Linked DNA regions of Aeoliella mucimassa. The protein of the gene in region 2 binds, or shares a complex with, the protein of the main gene of each other region. Links are inferred from orthologs where the notes say so. Each region holds a gene or a part of one and is shown on either strand. Other genes may lie near its edges. The genes, in order: fliG and fliM.

Evidence for each region.
Region 1: the proteins of fliM (region 2) and fliG are in contact, whole or in part, in a crystal structure (PDB 4QRM), measured with the Thermotoga maritima proteins. The link is inferred for Aeoliella mucimassa from one-to-one orthologs. Residues at the interface, in WP_004081085.1 of Thermotoga maritima: Tyr124, Leu127, Asp128, Ile130, Met131, Gly132, Gly133, Pro134, Glu136, Pro139, Arg141, Thr144, Glu145, Ile146, Glu147, Ser149, Ile150, Lys153; in WP_004082903.1 of Thermotoga maritima: Phe122, Ser125, Glu126, His127, Pro128, Gln129, Thr130, Val133, Glu157, Arg161, Leu164, Leu165, Arg167, Ser169, Glu171, Val172, Glu175, Ile176, Asn179, Lys182.

What each region holds. Positions count from the first base shown.
Region 1 is NZ_CP036278.1:5,347,819-5,356,289, forward strand. The notes cover bases 3,161-6,116. They hold fliG (flagellar motor switch protein FliG), read right to left. Parts: upstream 5,156-6,116; coding sequence 4,166-5,155; downstream 3,161-4,165. Other genes in these bases: Pan181_RS20935 (RNA recognition motif domain-containing protein), read right to left, coding at 3,161-3,242; Pan181_RS20940 (hypothetical protein), read right to left, coding at 3,580-4,026; Pan181_RS20950 (6-pyruvoyl trahydropterin synthase family protein), read right to left, coding at 5,330-5,815; Pan181_RS20955 (triphosphoribosyl-dephospho-CoA synthase), read right to left, coding at 5,852-6,116. Also shown: Pan181_RS20925 (DEAD/DEAH box helicase), read right to left, coding at 1-1,160; Pan181_RS20930 (hypothetical protein), read right to left, coding at 2,413-2,616; Pan181_RS26295 (hypothetical protein), read right to left, coding at 2,677-2,835; more of Pan181_RS20935, read right to left, coding at 2,937-3,160; more of Pan181_RS20955, read right to left, coding at 6,117-6,724; Pan181_RS20960 (alpha/beta fold hydrolase), read right to left, coding at 6,721-7,620; Pan181_RS20965 (metal-dependent transcriptional regulator), read left to right, coding at 7,846-8,471. UniProt on the Bacillus subtilis protein: One of the proteins that forms a switch complex that is proposed to be located at the base of the basal body.
Region 2 is NZ_CP036278.1:6,072,068-6,080,510, reverse strand. What follows is about bases 3,727-6,654. They hold fliM (flagellar motor switch protein FliM), read left to right. Parts: upstream 3,727-4,611; coding sequence 4,612-5,697; downstream 5,698-6,654. Other genes in these bases: Pan181_RS23905 (carbon starvation CstA family protein), read right to left, coding at 5,715-6,654; Pan181_RS23915 (glutamate-5-semialdehyde dehydrogenase), read left to right, coding at 3,727-4,566. Also shown: ethanolamine ammonia-lyase subunit EutB, read right to left, coding at 1-378; Pan181_RS23925 (PQQ-dependent sugar dehydrogenase), read left to right, coding at 792-2,249; folP (dihydropteroate synthase), read left to right, coding at 2,288-3,181; more of Pan181_RS23915, read left to right, coding at 3,292-3,726; more of Pan181_RS23905, read right to left, coding at 6,655-7,550; Pan181_RS23900 (thioredoxin-disulfide reductase), read left to right, coding at 7,724-8,443. UniProt on the Bacillus subtilis protein: One of the proteins that forms a switch complex that is proposed to be located at the base of the basal body.

The DNA.
Region 1 (8,471 bases), 720 kb from region 2 along the record:
GTCTTCATCAACCGTTCGATCGCGAACAAGTAACGTCGCTCGTCGCGAGCACAGTACGAAATCGCTACCCCTTCGGCACCCGCCCGGGCAGTCCGCCCAATGCGGTGCACGTAGGTCTCGGGGGCCTCTGGCAAATCGTAGTTCACAATGTGCGAAACATCGCGAATGTCCAAACCGCGGGCAGCAATGTCGGTCGCCACCAGAATCGGAGGATTCTTACCCTTAAACCTTTCGAGCGTACGGGTGCGGGCTCCTTGGCTCTTGTTGCCATGAATGGCGGCCGCGCGAAGTCCGTCGCGTTCCAAACGCTTGACGATCTTGTCGGCACCATGCTTCGTGCGACTGAACACCAACGTGCGACTCCGCGGGGTCTCTTTCAAGAACCGCGCTAGCTCGTCGGGCTTCTCTTTCTTCTCGACCATCCGCACGCTTTGAGCAATCCGCTCGGCGGGAGTCGCTACCGGAGCGACTTCCACGCTCTCGGGATCGGTCAGCCATTGCTCCGCCAGGCGGCGAATCTCCGTCGGCATCGTTGCCGAGAACATCAGCGTCTGACGCTCCTCAGGCACCATCGACACGATTCGCTTGAGGTCGGGCAGGAAGCCCATGTCGAGCATCTGATCGGCTTCGTCGAACACCAGGATTTCGATCTGCGACAGGTCGATGTGCCCTTGGCCAATCAGGTCGAGCAACCGCCCGGGAGTCGCAACCAACGAGTCGACCCCATGACGCAGCGCCCGCACCTGGTGGAGTTGCGACACGCCGCCAAACACCACGCAATGACGTAGCGGAGTGTGGCGACCATACTTCTTCAGGCTCTCGCTAATCTGGGCAGCTAGCTCGCGAGTAGGCGACAGCACCAGCGACTTGAGAACGCGTGGGCGTGGGTTCGCCCCTTTTGATCCCTTCGGACCTTTGTGCTTCGGCTTTTCGGGTTTGTGCCCCTCGGGCTTCGGTGGCAACGTCTGCAGCAAACGATCGAGCATCGGCAGCGTGAACGCAGCGGTCTTGCCGGTGCCGGTTTGGGCGCAACCAATCACGTCGCGCCCGGCCAGGATCATCGGAATTGCAGCCGCTTGAATCGGGGTGGCCTCTTCATAGCCCAATTTTTCGAGGGCACGGAGAAACGGTTCGGCCAAGCCAAGTTCGGTGAACTTCATCTTTTAACTAATCTACTTTCGTGTCTGCACCCTGGGCGCGGTCGGGGTCCGCAGACCTCTACCACTAGGGGGCTTCGTGGGGTCCCTCGCAAGCGAGGGTTTGCCGTTGGATTGCCTTGCTCCACCTGGTAGGTGGCCAACTTGTTACTCAAGAAGGGCGTTCCCCCAGCTCATTTACGTCTGGGGAGGCAAGGCCTAAGGGGCAAGAGAATCAATCGCAGTCGAGCGGCACCTGCCGAGGGGGCGTCGCGATTGAACTTCACGACCGCCTGGCAGGCGAAATATCGAGCTTGAGTGAACAGACCGGCACTCAAAGCTCGGTAAGTCTCACACCTCATGTAAGGAGTGGAAGTATAACCGCCCTGTCCAGATTTGCAAGGCGTGATTCGCCCGCTAGCACGGGATATTTCCCCGCCAACCATTGCAACCCTCACCAAGGCCGCGACTAGCATTATGATAGATTCCCAATTTACCCACCGATGGGAAAATTGAATCTCCGCCGACTCTATAAAACCAGTGGTTTCGTCCCTCGAATAGATTCCCATTTCCAAAAACGCATCGAGTGGGAATCTATTTTCGCGCTGGGTATCTATCGCAAATCGTTTACCAGCAATGAGTTGCATCAACACCTCCGCGATAGTTGCCCAAAATAGATTCCCATGGGTGGGAAACTATTTTGAGTTGGACGTTGGGAGTTGGAAGTTGGGGTTTGAAAGGGTAGTAGCGTGGGTCCAGGAGCTTCCAGCGTCGCAGCCCCACCACCGCATTACCCACACGCGCAGCAGCCAGCCCCCACGCCAGCAACCATTCGCCTGCGCGTCGCTAGTCGTTTGTTATTTAGAGAAACATCACATCTGATTCACCTCCTTTCATAAAAAGCCAACAGCCGATAGCTGAAAGCCGACAGCCTCAATCACCTGTCCATTAGAACACCACAGGTGGCCAATTCCCAGCGAAAAATGGAGAGAATCAAAACACCCAATTCCCCCTTCGCTGGCCCAATTCCAGGAACGCGGGTCGGCCTCTTAGGGCCGGGGAGGTGGGAAGCGGAGAAAGCTTCTCAATTCATCAGATCGGGCCCCGAGAGCATGCACGCTCCTACGTTATGCTCAAGCCAACGTCAAGGCCTCAGGCCCTCCCCGGGCCTGATAGCCCGACCCATCCCGAAGGGAGGGTGCAGACAGTATCACGCCCCGAAGGGGCAATCACATGCCAGCCCGGGGCATCGCCCCGGGAGGTCTTTGGAAAAGCACTACACCGATTGCTTCATATGGTGATACCCGGCTTCCGTCAGCGAGTATCCCCCTTTGAATTTTTCGCGAACCAGGAACTGTCTATCCACGAGGCTTTGTAAGGCCATGGTCTTGTCTTCCAGGTCTTGCCCATAGAAGCACAGCATCTTGTCGGGGGTCATATAGAACTGTCGGAACACCGTTAACACGCACTCTTCGGTCATCGATAAAATCACTTCTGCCTCTCGGATTTACAGGTTTCCACCTCCGTGCAAAAGTCTGATTCAACTCCCCTCAGTGTCGTCATCCACCACGGAACTCGAAGGTTCTTCGTCTATGGTTTCTTCCTTGCGGACCCGCTTCTTCTGGCGTTTCTCTTCCGCCTTGCGTTTCTTCTCTAGCTCGCGACGTCGTTTTTCGAAGGTGTTTTGATTTTTGGACACATAATCCCCAAGCACGGGTGCGATCGATCGTGGTTGGCGGGCGCAGCAAACAACGCTGGCCCGCTCTGTGCAACCACTAAAAGTCCGTAAGCTAGCTTTGGTTAATAGCGTCGCCCGCGACCGCCGCCGTATCCACCACCACCGCCGCCGCTTCGGCTTTCACGCGGTTTGGCTTCGTTCACCGTCAACGGACGGCCATTATGCAGCGTTTCGTTCAATCCATTGATGGCCGATTGCGCATCGCCATCCGACTCCATTTCGACGAAGCCAAATCCTTTGCTTCGGCCGGTTTCACGATCCGAAACCACTTGGGCGTCGCGTACGCCACCGAATTCGCTGAAGAGCTTTTCAAGATCTCCACTGGACATCTCATAACTAAGATTTCCACAATACAACTTCTTACCCAAAATAGTCTCCATCCAATACAGAACCGGGCAAACAATAGCGCCATGCCCAAAAGAAAACGGTCGGCAAAACGACCACATACTAGGCGGGACGGGCGAAAAAGCGTCGGGGACTAACCACCAGAGAGGGCTAGAAGCGTAGTCATCAATCGACTGACCTACCACCCTCATGGTATCGGCTGGCGAAACTTGTGGATAGACCTAATCGGAAGCCGCTGTCGAAATAGCAATCAGAGAACTCGCCCTACGATGCTGGCAAACCAGTAAATAAAGGGCAAAAGCTACTGCCAATCGAATCACAACCGAACACCGCCTGACCAACAGCGACTACGTTTCGCTATCAATCATTCCAAATCTGCAGCCAGGCCTCGCCGGTTTGCGGTTGAATGACTAGCAACGCTTGCTCCGACTCCAGATCGGCTTTGGCGCTGCGGAGCGTGGGGTCGTCGCCTACAGAGATGGGGAAGAGCTGCGACTCGATCGGAGTCACTGGGCCGGACTGCCAAGCAACTCTCCCGCCGAAGGGAGAGCTTTGAAGCCAGGCGTTGGCATCGGCCTGGCTCATCTCAAGGTGGATCGTTCGCACAAAGTCTGTGCCGAACGGGCCCGCTTCCTGGTAGTCGCTTCCAAGCACCTCTGCCGACTTTGGCCATGGCAAGCCCGTAGTTTCGACGATGATCCAACGTGTTGGATCCGCGAATCCCCAGAACAACACCACCATCGCAAGCAACACCGCCGCCAGTGCAAGCCAAAGCCAGAGTTTGCTAGCCGCACGCGAGTTCGTCATGAGGTGGCTCCTGCTGGATAGCGGACGCGACCTCAATAAAATGGCTTATAGGGCAGCAATCCGTGCCTACCACTTTAACACGACATTGCGCGGCTGGCGACCAAAACCGCCAGCCGGCGACGAGAACCCGACAGGCCACCTACTGCACCAGCTGCTCTTCTTCGCCATTGGCATTGATTTCGATTTCGCCGGCGTCTTCCAGGCTGCGGACGATATCGACGATGCGTTGCTGCTCGGCTTCGACCGCGGACACTTTGACCGCCCCGAGGAACTCCATTTCTTCGCGGAGCATATCGGCCGCCCGTTGCGACATGTTGCCGAGCACCTTGTCCTTGAGTTCCTCGCTGGCACCCTTGAGAGCCAGAGCCCACTGCGAAGTTTCGATGTGCTTAAGCATGACCTGGATGTCCTTGCCCGAGAACTTGGCGACATCCTCGAACACGAACATCAAGCGGCGGATCTCTTCGACCAGATCGGGATCTTCTTCGGCAATCTGATCGAGAATCATCCGTTCGATCGACCGCTCGGTCACGTTGAGCATTTCGGCCACCGGTTCCACGCCGCCGGCGCTTTGCAGGCTCTGGCTCACTACGTTCGACATCCGCCCTTCGAGGCCGCGTTCGACTTCGCGAATGATCTCGGGATTCGTCTGCCCCATCGTGGCCATCCGCCGCACGACGGCCAATTGCCGGTCGGGCGAGAGCCCCGCGAGCACCTCGGCTGCGTAGTTGGCTGGCAGATACGACATCACTAGCGCAATCGTCTGAGGATGCTCGTCGCTCAAGTAGGTCAACACGTTCTGACTATCGACCGTTCGCAAGAACCCGAACGGCAACGCTTCGATCTGCTGGCGAATATTGTCGAGCGCCTGCCCGGCATCGGAGCCGAGCGCTTTCTTCACCAGATTCTTCGCGAGGTCGAGACTTCCCCCTTCGGTCGAAGCCGCGGGGCTGGTATTGGCGAACTCGCGGATCGTGGTGTCCTGCTCCATCGGACTGATCCGCTTGGTGCGGGCGATCTCGATGGAAACCTGTTCGACCTCTTTAGCACTGAGCTTGCTCAGCACGAGCGCAGCCTCATCCTCGGGCAGGCTCATCAGTACGATTGCAGCGCGATGAATATCCGACATAGTGGCGACAAACAGCTGGGGGGAAAAGTAGTCGACCCCCCTCGCGCGCACTTACCGCGCAAGGGTATCTATTGAATCGTAGCTCGCGAGCGACGAGCTTGAGAGATTTTGCCGATTAGGCAAACTTTACCGCAGACAACGCTAGCCTTGGCAGTCGACAAGAAAGCCCGCGTGCTAAGCGTCCCACACGCAAACGCCCTGCTGGCCCTGGCATTCGTCGACCGCGACCTCGAGCCGGGCAGGCGCGAAGCCCTGCTCGGCCAGCGATGCTAGCAGTTGCTCGCCAATGTGGTGAGCTAGCAACTCGGCCGTGGTATTCGAAACCGGCAGCAGCACGCAGTCGCCCTTGGGAAACACCCAGCGGCGATCCTCGAATGTAACGGTCACCTCGCGATCGTCGGCCACGACTGCGATGGTGGGATGGCTGGTCGGCAGCAGCATGCGATGATCAAGCCCGCTAGTGATGGCCATCAGCGCATCGCGAGCGGCGATGAAGTCGACCACGTACTGGTTCTCATCGAGCGGCCCAGTGAACTCGGCCGACACCGTGTAGTTATGCCCGTGCAGCGGCTCACAAATGTTACCGGCGTAAGTGATAAAGTGCGCCGCGCAGAACGTGAATTGTTCCTTCGCAAGCCGAACGCGATAACTGTTTTGCATGGTTGGCCTCGTGAGCGCGGGGCGAGCAGGCGAAAGCTACTCGACCGGCGGAGCGTAAAACTGCACCGGCATCGACAGACGGTTCTGGACGAGCAGCACAAACAACGCCGCAGCGAGCAGGTCGGCCGTGGTTCCGGGATTGCGACGATGCCCATCGGCTCGTAGCCAGAAGTCGAGGTCGGCGACTCCGCGGTAGTAGGCTTCGATGTCTTGCGTGTACAAGGCCAGCGTCGTGGCGGCCTGCGTCGCCAGGTCGTCGGAGAGCTGCTGGCCGAGTTTGCGGGCCACCAGGCTATCGCCATGGCGCGAGAGCAGCAACAACTGACCGAGCACGATGGAGTCGTTCAGCTTCCGCCCGCCGGCCAGGTGCGACTCGATGTAGTCGGCCGCAGCAACCACGTCGGCAAAGTTCGTCGTGTACTGGCGTGCGATCAGGTCGCGATCGGCCGCCAGTTGCATGGCCGCCAGCAGCGAGTGCTCGGGCGGCTGGGCAACGTCGCCTTGCTCGACCTCCCCAAGCCCGCCAGGCTTGGCCAGGCGAATCGCCTGATAGATGTCGGCCACGTCGTCGGCGGTCGCCTGCTCGATGAGCTTGCCAGCGAGTTGGGTGTCGCCCTTGGCCATCGCGAGCGGTGCAAGCAGCAACAACGTGCCGAGGTTCGTGTTCACTCCGGCGACTCGCTGCGTCGCTTCGACGCCAGCCAGCACGGTGGCTCCCAGACCTTGCTCGCTGCAGCGTTCGATCACCGGACCGATGACCGCCGCGCTGGCGAGAAAGTCGGCGTAGCTCAGGTCTTCGAAATCGGCACCGCGATGCACGTTGCCCGGCTTCGCCGAGGTGGCCTCCCACAAGCAAGCCAGCGAGGCGCACGCCCCCAACGAAAAACGAGAAGGCTCAGCGGAACTCATGAAAGTGCCTCAGCATCAGTACGCGATAAGAACGACTCAATCAGCTCGAGCGATTGATCGGGAGCATCTTCAACCACCCAGTGACCGACATCGTCCAAGCGGTGCACTTCGGCGTTGGGCCAGTAGCCGATGAACTTCTCCAGACAGTCGGGACGGAAGCACCAGTCCTGCATGCCCCAGGCGAGCAGCGCAGGGCGATCGGCCAGCGACTCGAGCCCACGCTCGATGCCTTCGAGCGTATGCCAGGTGGGATGCTTGGCCGACATTGGAATGTCGGCAACGAACTCGTAGATCTGACGACGATTCGCCCAGCTATTGGTCGGCTCCAGGTAGGCGGCTGCGACTTCTGGGGCGAGCTGGCTGCTCCGCGACAAGGTCATGGTGAGCGCCGCCCGGGTAAACATGTTGAGCCCCTGCACGCCCAACCGCCCAACCACCGGCCAACGGCAGGCAGCGATTCGATAGGGAATGTACCAAGGGGGAAACGCGCCGGTATTGAACAGCACGATCCGCGACAACCGCTCGGGTGCTTGCAGCATCGCCCCCAGCCCAATGGCTCCTCCCCAGTCCTGGGCGACGAGCGTGATGTTCTTGAGGTCCAGCTCCTCAACTAGCGAAACCAAGTGAGCAATGTGATCGGCCAGGCGAAGCGTTTGCTGCGGCTTGTCGCTCAGCCCGCAACCAAGGTGGTCGATTGCCACGGTGCGAAATCGTGGGCTCAGCGCGGTGATCAGCCGGCGCCAGTGAAACGACCAGGTGGGATTGCCATGCACGAACAACATCGGCGGCGAGTCGGCCGCACCTTCGTCGATGTAGTGAATGCGCCCCTTGTCCGTACCGAGCCAGTGCGAGCCGAACGGATAGAGTTCGCGCCAGTGAGCTTGGGAGTGACTCATAGACCAACAGCAAGCGATTCTGGAGGGACCGACAAAGCGTGGGAAGGGAATACCGTAGGAGTGTATCGCTCAGGGCGATGCGCCTCCCACGACGACGTGAAAATCTGCGGGCAATTCCGCGGATTCGACGCTACACTAGGGCGACACTCGCTTTAGACTACCGGCAAGCGGGCGATCCTCACAGGGCGTCCCCTTTCGAAACACTGGGAAACGAGGATCGACTTCGTGGCAAGCCTGACCGTCGAAAACTACTTGAAGGCCATCTACCAGCTGGCCGACGGCGACCTGCACCGCACGGTTTCTACAGGGCAGATCGCCGAGGCCCTGTCGGTGTCGCCAGGCACGGTGACCAGCATGCTCAAAACGCTGGCCGAAAGCAGCCTGGCGAGCTACAAGCCGTACGAGGGGGTGCAGCTCACCCCGGTCGGCCGCGCGCTGGCGCTACGTGTGATCCGCCGCCATCGATTGATCGAGCTGTTTCTCGTCCAGACACTCGAACTCTCGTGGGACGAAGTGCACGAAGAAGCCGAGCACATGGAGCACGCGGTCAGTGACTGGCTGGTCGACCGCATCGAGCAACACCTGGGTCACCCGAAGTTCGATCCGCATGGCGATCCGATTCCGGCGGCCGATGGCGAGATGACCCACGCGGCGGCCATTCCGCTGGCCGAGCTATCCGCAGGACGACAGTTTCGCGTCGTGCGAGTGGTCGACCAATCGCCAGAGTTCTTGCGCGAGCTAAGCGAGTCGGGCATCGCGATCGGCGTGTCGGGCTCGGTGGCCGAAGTGCACGCTGATGGTGGACAGACGATCGAACTTGATGGCGATCAGCAACATCTCGATTCGCATGT
Region 2 (8,443 bases):
CTTGCTCGCTTGCTTGATGGCTTGCTCGTCGGCTGATAGCAAGAAGCTCTTCAGCTGGCCCACCGTGAGTGTTTGACTGGTCGGGCGATTCGCAGAATCTACGACGCTAGCAATGTAGTCGGAGAGGTCGTCGTGATGGATCGCGTGTGAGTCGAGGTCGGCGAGCTTCGTGCGAGCGAGCAACTGCCGGGCGTGGGAGCGCGAGGCCTCGTCGGCCGCTGCGACGCCGACAATCTCGTCGCCCTCCTTGTAGTCGTTTGCCGCGCCGAGCAGTTTGGCGTAGAGCTGCTGATCGAACTCCCCTTCGGTGCGTTGCATGTACGCGAACAGGTCTTCGCCTTGAACAGGGGGAGCGATTCCGGTGGTCAGTGTTAGCATATCATCTGCCTGGCTTCGAGGGCCAAAGGAACCCATGGCAACGGCCGCCGACCCGCTGACCAGTGATTGCATGAAAGTTCGTCGCGTAGGCATATGGCTACGTGCTCTTCGGTATTTGCTGCCTGAAAGTCGCGAAGGGGGAAGTCAAGCTGCGACCAATATAAGCGAGGTTGAGCGACTCGCCAAACATAAATCGTGAGACAGTGGATTGGTTGCCTTCGATGGCTCGCCCCGTATAGTGCTGTGACGGACCCGGAAGTCCCAGGAACCAGGCTCCGAGTGAATGGTCGCTCTTCTTCGCAAAGCACAGGTGTTTTATGTCTTCTCCTCTGCGATTCGTCCCGATAGTGGCCCTCGTCGCCAGTTTAGTGCTTGCGTCCAGTGGACAGGCGGAGATTCAAGGGCTCGAGCGCATGGCAACCGGGCTGGATCGCCCGATCTATGTGACGCATGCACCGAATGACCCGGAGCGGCTGTTTGTGGTCGAGCGCGGAGGAGATATCAAGATTCTTAATCTCGATGATCACTCGATCAACACGACCGAGTTTGCCACCGTGACCGGCATCAACGGTTCCGGCGAAGGAGGGCTGCTCGGCATGGCGTTCCACCCCGATTACGACAGCAATGGCAAGTTCTATGTTTATCTGACAGGAAGTAGCAGTAACTCCGGCACCAATTTCAACTCACTCGTTCGTGAGTACACCGTGTCGTCCGAAAATCCGGATGTCGCGAGTACCGACTACACCACGGTAATCGAATGGCAGCAGCCAGCGACGAATCATAACGGAGGATGGATAGGTTTCAGTCCAGAGGACGGATACTTATACGTCATGTCGGGCGATGGCGGAGGCAGCAACGACACCGGCAGCGGTCATACCTCCGGCACCGGCAACGCCCAGGACATCACCGACAACCTGCTCGGCAAGGTGCTGCGAATCGACGTGGATGGCACCAACGCGGGCAACTACGGCATTCCTGATGACAATCCTTTTGTCGATATAACCGGCGACGACGAAATCTGGGCCTATGGTGTTCGCAATCCTTGGCGGTCGAGTTTCGATCGCCAGACGGGGGATCTTTGGATCGGAGATGTTGGTCAGAGTTTTCGCGAGGAGGTTGATTTTCAATCTGCCGACAGCACCGGCGGGGAGAACTATGGCTGGCGACTTCGCGAAGGAACCAGCGCGACTCCCAGCGGAGGGGTCGGCGGAAATCGTCCCCCTGGAAACGTCGACCCGGTCTACGAATACGCGCACGGATCAGGAGAGTTCGAAGGTAACTCCCTAGTCGGTGGCTATGTCTATCGCGGTGCCGACACGAGCGTTCAGGGCAAGTACCTGTTCGGCGACTCCGTGTCAGACAATGTCTGGATGTTTGATCCCAGCGATCCGACAGGAACCGTTGAGAACATTCTCGACCAACTCACGCCCGATGTTGGTTCGGTCAACGGTCTCGTCTCGTTCGGAGAAGATGCCATGGGCAATCTCTATCTAGTCGATATTGCGTCGTCCCTTTTCAACCAAACGTTGGGGACGGGAGAGATCTTCCGCGTGGTCACCGACACACCGCTGCCAGGCGACTACAACCACGATGGCACCGTGAACCTGGCCGACTATACCGTGTGGCGCGACAATCTCGGCGCATCCGGCTTGGCCCCGTTCGTGCCTGGCGATGGAAATGGCGACGGCCAAGTGTCGAGCGCGGACTACGAATTGTGGAAACAGCAATTCGGAGCGGTCCAACCAGCCGACAGCCCAGTAGCGGTGCCTGAGCCAGTTGCGGCAAAAGTGGCTATTTTTTCGCTGTTCGCCGTGGGGTGGCTGGTCGTTTCTAGTGCACCGCGGCGGAGGCTGCAGCCTGATCGGGCCTGACTGTTGGCCTCGCCAGCGTCTCCGATTACGCTAGTGGGATGACCAATCCCTTCGAACCTGCCTCGTTTCCTGTGCATCCCATCGAACCGCGAGCTACTAGCTGGCGGTTGCGAACCCGTACGCTTGAATTCAAGTCGTTACCGATGTGGATGGGCATCGTCAATGTGACGCCCGATAGCTTCTCGGATGGCGGTCGCTACGCGACCACGGATGAGGCGGTGGAGCATGCCTTGCAGCTAGCAGACGAAGGGGCCGACATTCTCGACATCGGCGGCGAGAGCACCCGACCCTATTCCGAAGTGGTTGGCGAGCAAGAAGAGCTTGATCGTGTGGTGCCGGTCGTCGAGAAGCTCATTTCACAAACCGACGTGCCGATTTCGGTCGATACCAGCAAGTCGAAAGTCGCCCGCGCGGCGATGGCTGCCGGAGCCGAGATCATCAACGATATTACCGGCCTCGAAGGCGATCCGGAGATGATCAACGTGGTGGTCGAAACCGAGGCCGGCGTTTGCGCCATGCACATGCAGGGCACGCCGCAGACCATGCAGGACAATCCACAGTACGACGACCTGATCGGCGAAATTCGCAACTACCTGGCGACACGCCGCCATGTGTTGTTGTCGGCCGGCGTCGACCTGGAACGCATTTGCCTCGACCCGGGCATTGGATTTGGAAAGACCCACGAACATAACCTGACGCTTGCCGCGCACTGTGGCGACTTTCATTCGCTGGGATGCCCGCTGCTGGTGGGACATTCCCGAAAGGGATTTTTGGCGAAGATCGTCGGCGACTCCCAGGCCGATCGCTCGGCCGCCACGGTCGGCGTCGCCCTGGCGCTGGCACGCCAAGGGGTGCAAGTGATCCGGGTGCACGAAGTACGCCCCGCCCGCGAAGCAGTGCTAGCATTCGCTGCCGTGGGTGGGCTTGCCTGACCGCTAGCATCCGCGGCGATCCGCCGTTATTCGTTCGCAAGCGGCGTTGACCGCTATCGCGAAACTCACGATACTCCTTCGCCACTCTATCTACGAATACAGCACTCAACATGGGTACTAGCAACCACGTGGACCTCGAAACTTACACCAAGCAAGTCGCCGAGCAGGCCAAGGCCGCTTCGCGGCAAATGGCTTCGCTACCTGGCGGTACCAAAATCGCTTGGCTTCGAGCGAGTGCGCAATGCCTACGCGATCACACGAGCGATATCCTGGCAGCCAACAAGCAAGACATTGCCGCCGCTCCCGGTTACGGTTTGAGCGATGCCCAGATCGACCGCTTGCGACTCACTCCAGAGCGTATCGAAGGCATCGCCAGTGCGTTGGAAGAAGTCGCCTCGCTGCGTGACCCCATTGGATCGGTAATCGATTCGACGGTCCGCCCCAATGGTTTGCGGATCGACAAGGTTAGCTGCCCACTGGGGGTGGTGTTCTTCGTGTACGAGTCGCGTCCGAACGTCACTGCCGATGCAGCAGCGATTTGCGCGAAAGCGGGCAATGCAGTGATTCTGCGGGGCGGCAAAGAAGCCATCCACTCGAGCCAAGCCATTGTTGCGCAGCTCGCCTTGGCGGCCAAAGAGCATGGCGTGCCGGAGCATGCAGTGCAGTTGGTCGACACTACCGATCGGGCGGCCGTGGGACATTTCCTTAAGCTAAGCCAGTTGATCGATGTCGCCATCCCCCGGGGCGGCGAAGGGCTCATTCGCCGAGTGGTCGCTGAAGCGACGATGCCGGTAATCAAGCACTTCAACGGCAATTGTCATGTGTATGTACACGCGGATGCCGACTTGTCGATGGCCGAGCAAATATTGATCAACAGCAAGTGCCAGCGGATGGGGGTTTGCAACGCCTGTGAGTCGCTGCTGGTACACAAAGACGTAGCGGCCGAGTTCCTGCCAAGCGTCGCGAAGGCACTCGCTGCCAACGACGTGGAGATTCGCGGTTGTGAGCAAACTTGCCAGATCCTGAGTCAGGCAGTTCCTGCCACCGAAGAGGATTTTGGAGCCGAGTTCTTGGGACCGATCATCTCGTGCAAGGTGGTCGATTCCGTTGAGCAGGCGATCGACCATATCAATCGCTACGGCTCTGGACACACCGAGGCGATCATCACCACCAGCTTGGAGCCAGCCCGGCTGTTCGCTGAAGGGGCCGACAGTTCGGCCGTGATGATCAACGCCAGCACGCGATTCAATGATGGGGGAGAATTTGGCCTGGGAGCCGAAATCGGGATCAGCACCGATAAGTTCCACGCCCGAGGACCTTGCGGCATCGAGGAACTCACCACTTATAAATACATTGTTCAAGGACAAGGACAAGTGCGAGGATAAGCCAATTGCTGTTTCTCGCCTTGATTGCTAACGGATTGGCAAACGATGGGTGACGTACTAAGCCAAGCAGAAGTTGAAAGCCTACTGAACGAGGCCAAGGCGGCCCAAGCCGGACCGCCTGCAGGTGTCGAGGCGGCTGCCCCTGAACCGGTGGCCCCGCCGCCCCCCACGGCCAAGGCGCCCCCGATGCGCCCTCGCGAAAAGATTACTCCTTACGACTTCAAACGCCCCGAGCGTGTGGGTAAGGAGCAAATGCGGGCGCTGCAGACCATGCACGAAGGCTTTGGGCGTAACTTCGGCGCTGGCTTGTCGGCGTTGCTGCGGTCGATCGTGGAGGTAAAGCTCACCAGTGTCGATCAGTTGACCTACAGCGAGTTTGTGTTCAGTCTCGAGAACCCCACCTGCTTCAACCTGATTACGGCCAAGCCGCTAGAAGGACAGTTGATTCTCGATATCAACCCGTCGCTGCTGTTTCCGATCATCGATCGCCTGCTAGGCGGCGGTAGCACCCCCACTCCCCCCGCACGCAGACCACTCACGGAGATCGAACTCCGCCTGGTTCGTCGCATTACCGACCTGTTTCTGCAGGAAATGCGCCGGGCGTGGGAGAACGTGCTCGACCTGGAACTGAGCGTCGACCGTGTCGAGAGTAATCCGCAACTCGTGCAGATCGTGCCGCCAAACGAAGTGGTGGTGCTGATCAGCTTCGAGCTAACGCTCGGCAACGTGCGGGGCATGATGAACCTCTGTATTCCGTTCAACTCCATCGAGCGGATTGGCAACAAGCTTAGTGCGAATAGCTGGGTAGCCATTAGCAAACGCCCGGTTTCGGCCGAATCGCTGCAGCGATTGTCCGACCAGGTGGGCAATGCCCCTGTGGAGTTGATCGTCGACCTGGCCGATACAACGATTTCCACCGCCGACCTGCTCGGACTGCGCGTGGGCGACATCGTGACCACCGAGAAGGACATTCGAGCGCCACTCGTGCTGTGCGTGGAAGGGAGGCCCAAGTTCCTCACCGCCATCGGTGCTTTCAAAGGTCGCAAGGCGATTCGCGTGGTCGACGCCATCGAAGAACAGCACGTCTCGATCGGCGAGGAGATCACCACCGCGGTGAGTGAGGAAGCCTAGCCGGGCCGATCTGATCGTTAACTATCGCGGGCGCGGAGCGTCAGCGGCGGGAGCGCTTGTTCGAGGACACCTCGCGCGCGTTTCCAGGTGAGTAGGCCTTCGACGATCATCCAGCCTTCGAGGGCCAGGATGCACACACCGAAGCCCATGAGCACATAATTGCCCTGCCATTCGTGGGTCAGGTTGTAGATCATCGCCCAGGCGGGCATGAGTAGCATGAACATCATGGGGGCGACCACGAACCAAGTCGCAATGTTCCGCCGCCGCAGATAGAAAGCGGTCACCAGAAAGGCCAAGCCAGCCAGCAGTTGATTGGTCGCCCCGAACAGCGGCCAGAGGATCAGGCCACCGGTGCCTGGATCTTTACCTGGTGCTGGCAGTAAGGCGATGGCTCCCCCAACGACCACCGCAACCGTCGTTGCGGTGTACTTGTTTGTAAGTGGTGCCATGTTCAGCGAGCTGCCGAGTTCCTGAATCACGTATCGTTGCAGACGCGTGGCGGTGTCGAGCGTCGTTGCGGCAAAGCAGGCTACGAGCACCGCGATGATCGCCTTGCTCAGCGGCAATGGAACGCCTAGTGCGGAAACGAAGTTTGCTCCACCATCGACGAAGGCTCCCACCTTTTTGGCGAGCCCCATCGTCTTCCAGCCTTGCGTGGACGTGCTCACGGTGCCATCTTCGGCTACGACTTGCTGAATCGCATAGCGACTTTGCCAGGCGGCCCGCCCAGTGAGTGTCGGTTGCCCCTCCACCGTGTCGACTCCCATGCCCACGCCCGCGCAGCAGGCCAGAATCACCACCACGGCAAGTGCTCCTTCGAGTAGCATGCCACCGTAGCTGACGTACTGGGCGTCGTTCTCCGAGTCGATTTGCTTGCTGGTAGTTCCGCTCGAAACCAGGCAGTGAAAACCACTGCAAGCACCACAGGCAATGGTAATGAACAGGAATGGCATGATCGGCGGGGCATCGGTCGGCACGTTCTGGGCGATGGCCGGAGCACTCTCGAGCTGTGCTTTGCCTTGCACCGCAGCGACGATCAACCCACCAACGAGCAAAGCCAGAGCCACCAGTAGCTGATGGCTGTTCACGTAGTCGCGGGGTTGAAGCAGCAACCAGACTGGCAGTACTGAAGCCGCAAAACAGTAGACCAGTAGCAACGCAGTCCACTGAATCACCGGCGAGCCAAATGGCCCAAACGCTTCGAGTGTTGGCAATTCAATCGCACAACCCTCCACGTAAACACCGCAGTAGACCGCTGTATACAGGATTGCCAGCGCGGCGATCGATGGCCAGAGCAAACCAACATTCGCTTTGTAAACCAAGACACCCACCGCCACCGCGACTGGCACGGCGACCAATACACTGAGGACCGACGACGGGTACATGTCGAACACATTAGCAATGACGAGCCCAAAAATCGCAATGACAATCGACAGAGCGAAAAACAGGATCAGCAGGAACAGCAGCTTCGCCCGCGGAGAGATTAACCGCCCCGCGACCTCGCCGACGGTCTGTCCTCGGTTCCTCAGGCTGACGACCAAAGCGCCGAAGTCGTGGACCGCTCCGATGAGAATCGATCCGAATACCACCCACAGCAGTGCGGGTAACCAACCCCAGAAAACAGCAATCGCAGGTCCCACAATTGGTCCGGTGCCAGCGATGCTGGTGAAATGGTGTCCAAATACCACCGACCGTTTGGTGGGCACAAAATCGGTGTCGTCGCGGAGTTCGTGACTCGGCACGGTCCGCTGCGGATCGAGCTGAAAGATGCGGCTTCCCAGCCAACGCCCATACGTATGGTACGCGATGATAAACGCGAAAAACGAACCAATGGCAACCAGAATGGTAAGCATGCGTGGAAGATCTGCGGAAAAGAGGAGGAAAGTACCCTCGATAGTTTACCTTTCTCCCAGTCGGCTTGCCACAACAAGCCCCGAAGGGCTGAGTTTACCGCGATTCACTACGCTCCTATAATGCTGCTTTGGCGTAGAAAGCCGGTTGAAGATTAGCTGTAAAGGATATTGCCGTGGCTGAAAAAGTTGTGATCGTCGGTAGTGGCCCCGCAGGGTGGGCGGCCGCCATTTATACTGCTCGTGCCAGCCTGGAACCGCTGGTATACGAAGGCGCTATCACCGAAGAAAATCGGCAAAACGGCACCATGCCGCTGGGACAATTGAGCCTGACAACCGAGGTCGAAAACTACCCAGGTTTCCCAGCTGGCGATCTGAGCCATTACCTGCGTGATTCGCTCGACGAAGAAAACGCTTGGTTGGCCGATATGCACGCCAAGGAAGGAGCCAGCGGGCCCGAGTTGATGAACCTGATGCGAAAGCAGGCCAAGAACTTTGGCACTCGGGTCGTGACCGACGACATCGTGGAAGTCGACTTTTCGAGCCATCCCTTCAAGCTCAAGTCGCTCGGTGGCGACGAGGTCGAGGCCATGGCTGTGATCATTGCCACCGGTGCTCGGGCCAACTACCTGGGGCTCGAGTCGGAAGACAAGTACAAGAACAAAGGGGTGAGCGCGTGTGCGGTATGCGATGGTGCCCTGCCCCGCTTCCGCAACAAGCCGCTCGTCGTAGTCGGCGGTGGTGACTCGGCCGTGGAAGAAGCCGATTACCTCACCAAGTTCGCCAGCACCGTGTATCTAGTGCACCGCCGTGACGAGTTGCGTGCTTCGCAAATCATGGCCGAGCGGGCGAAGAATCATCCCAAGATCGATATTCTCTGGAACAGCGTCGTCGAA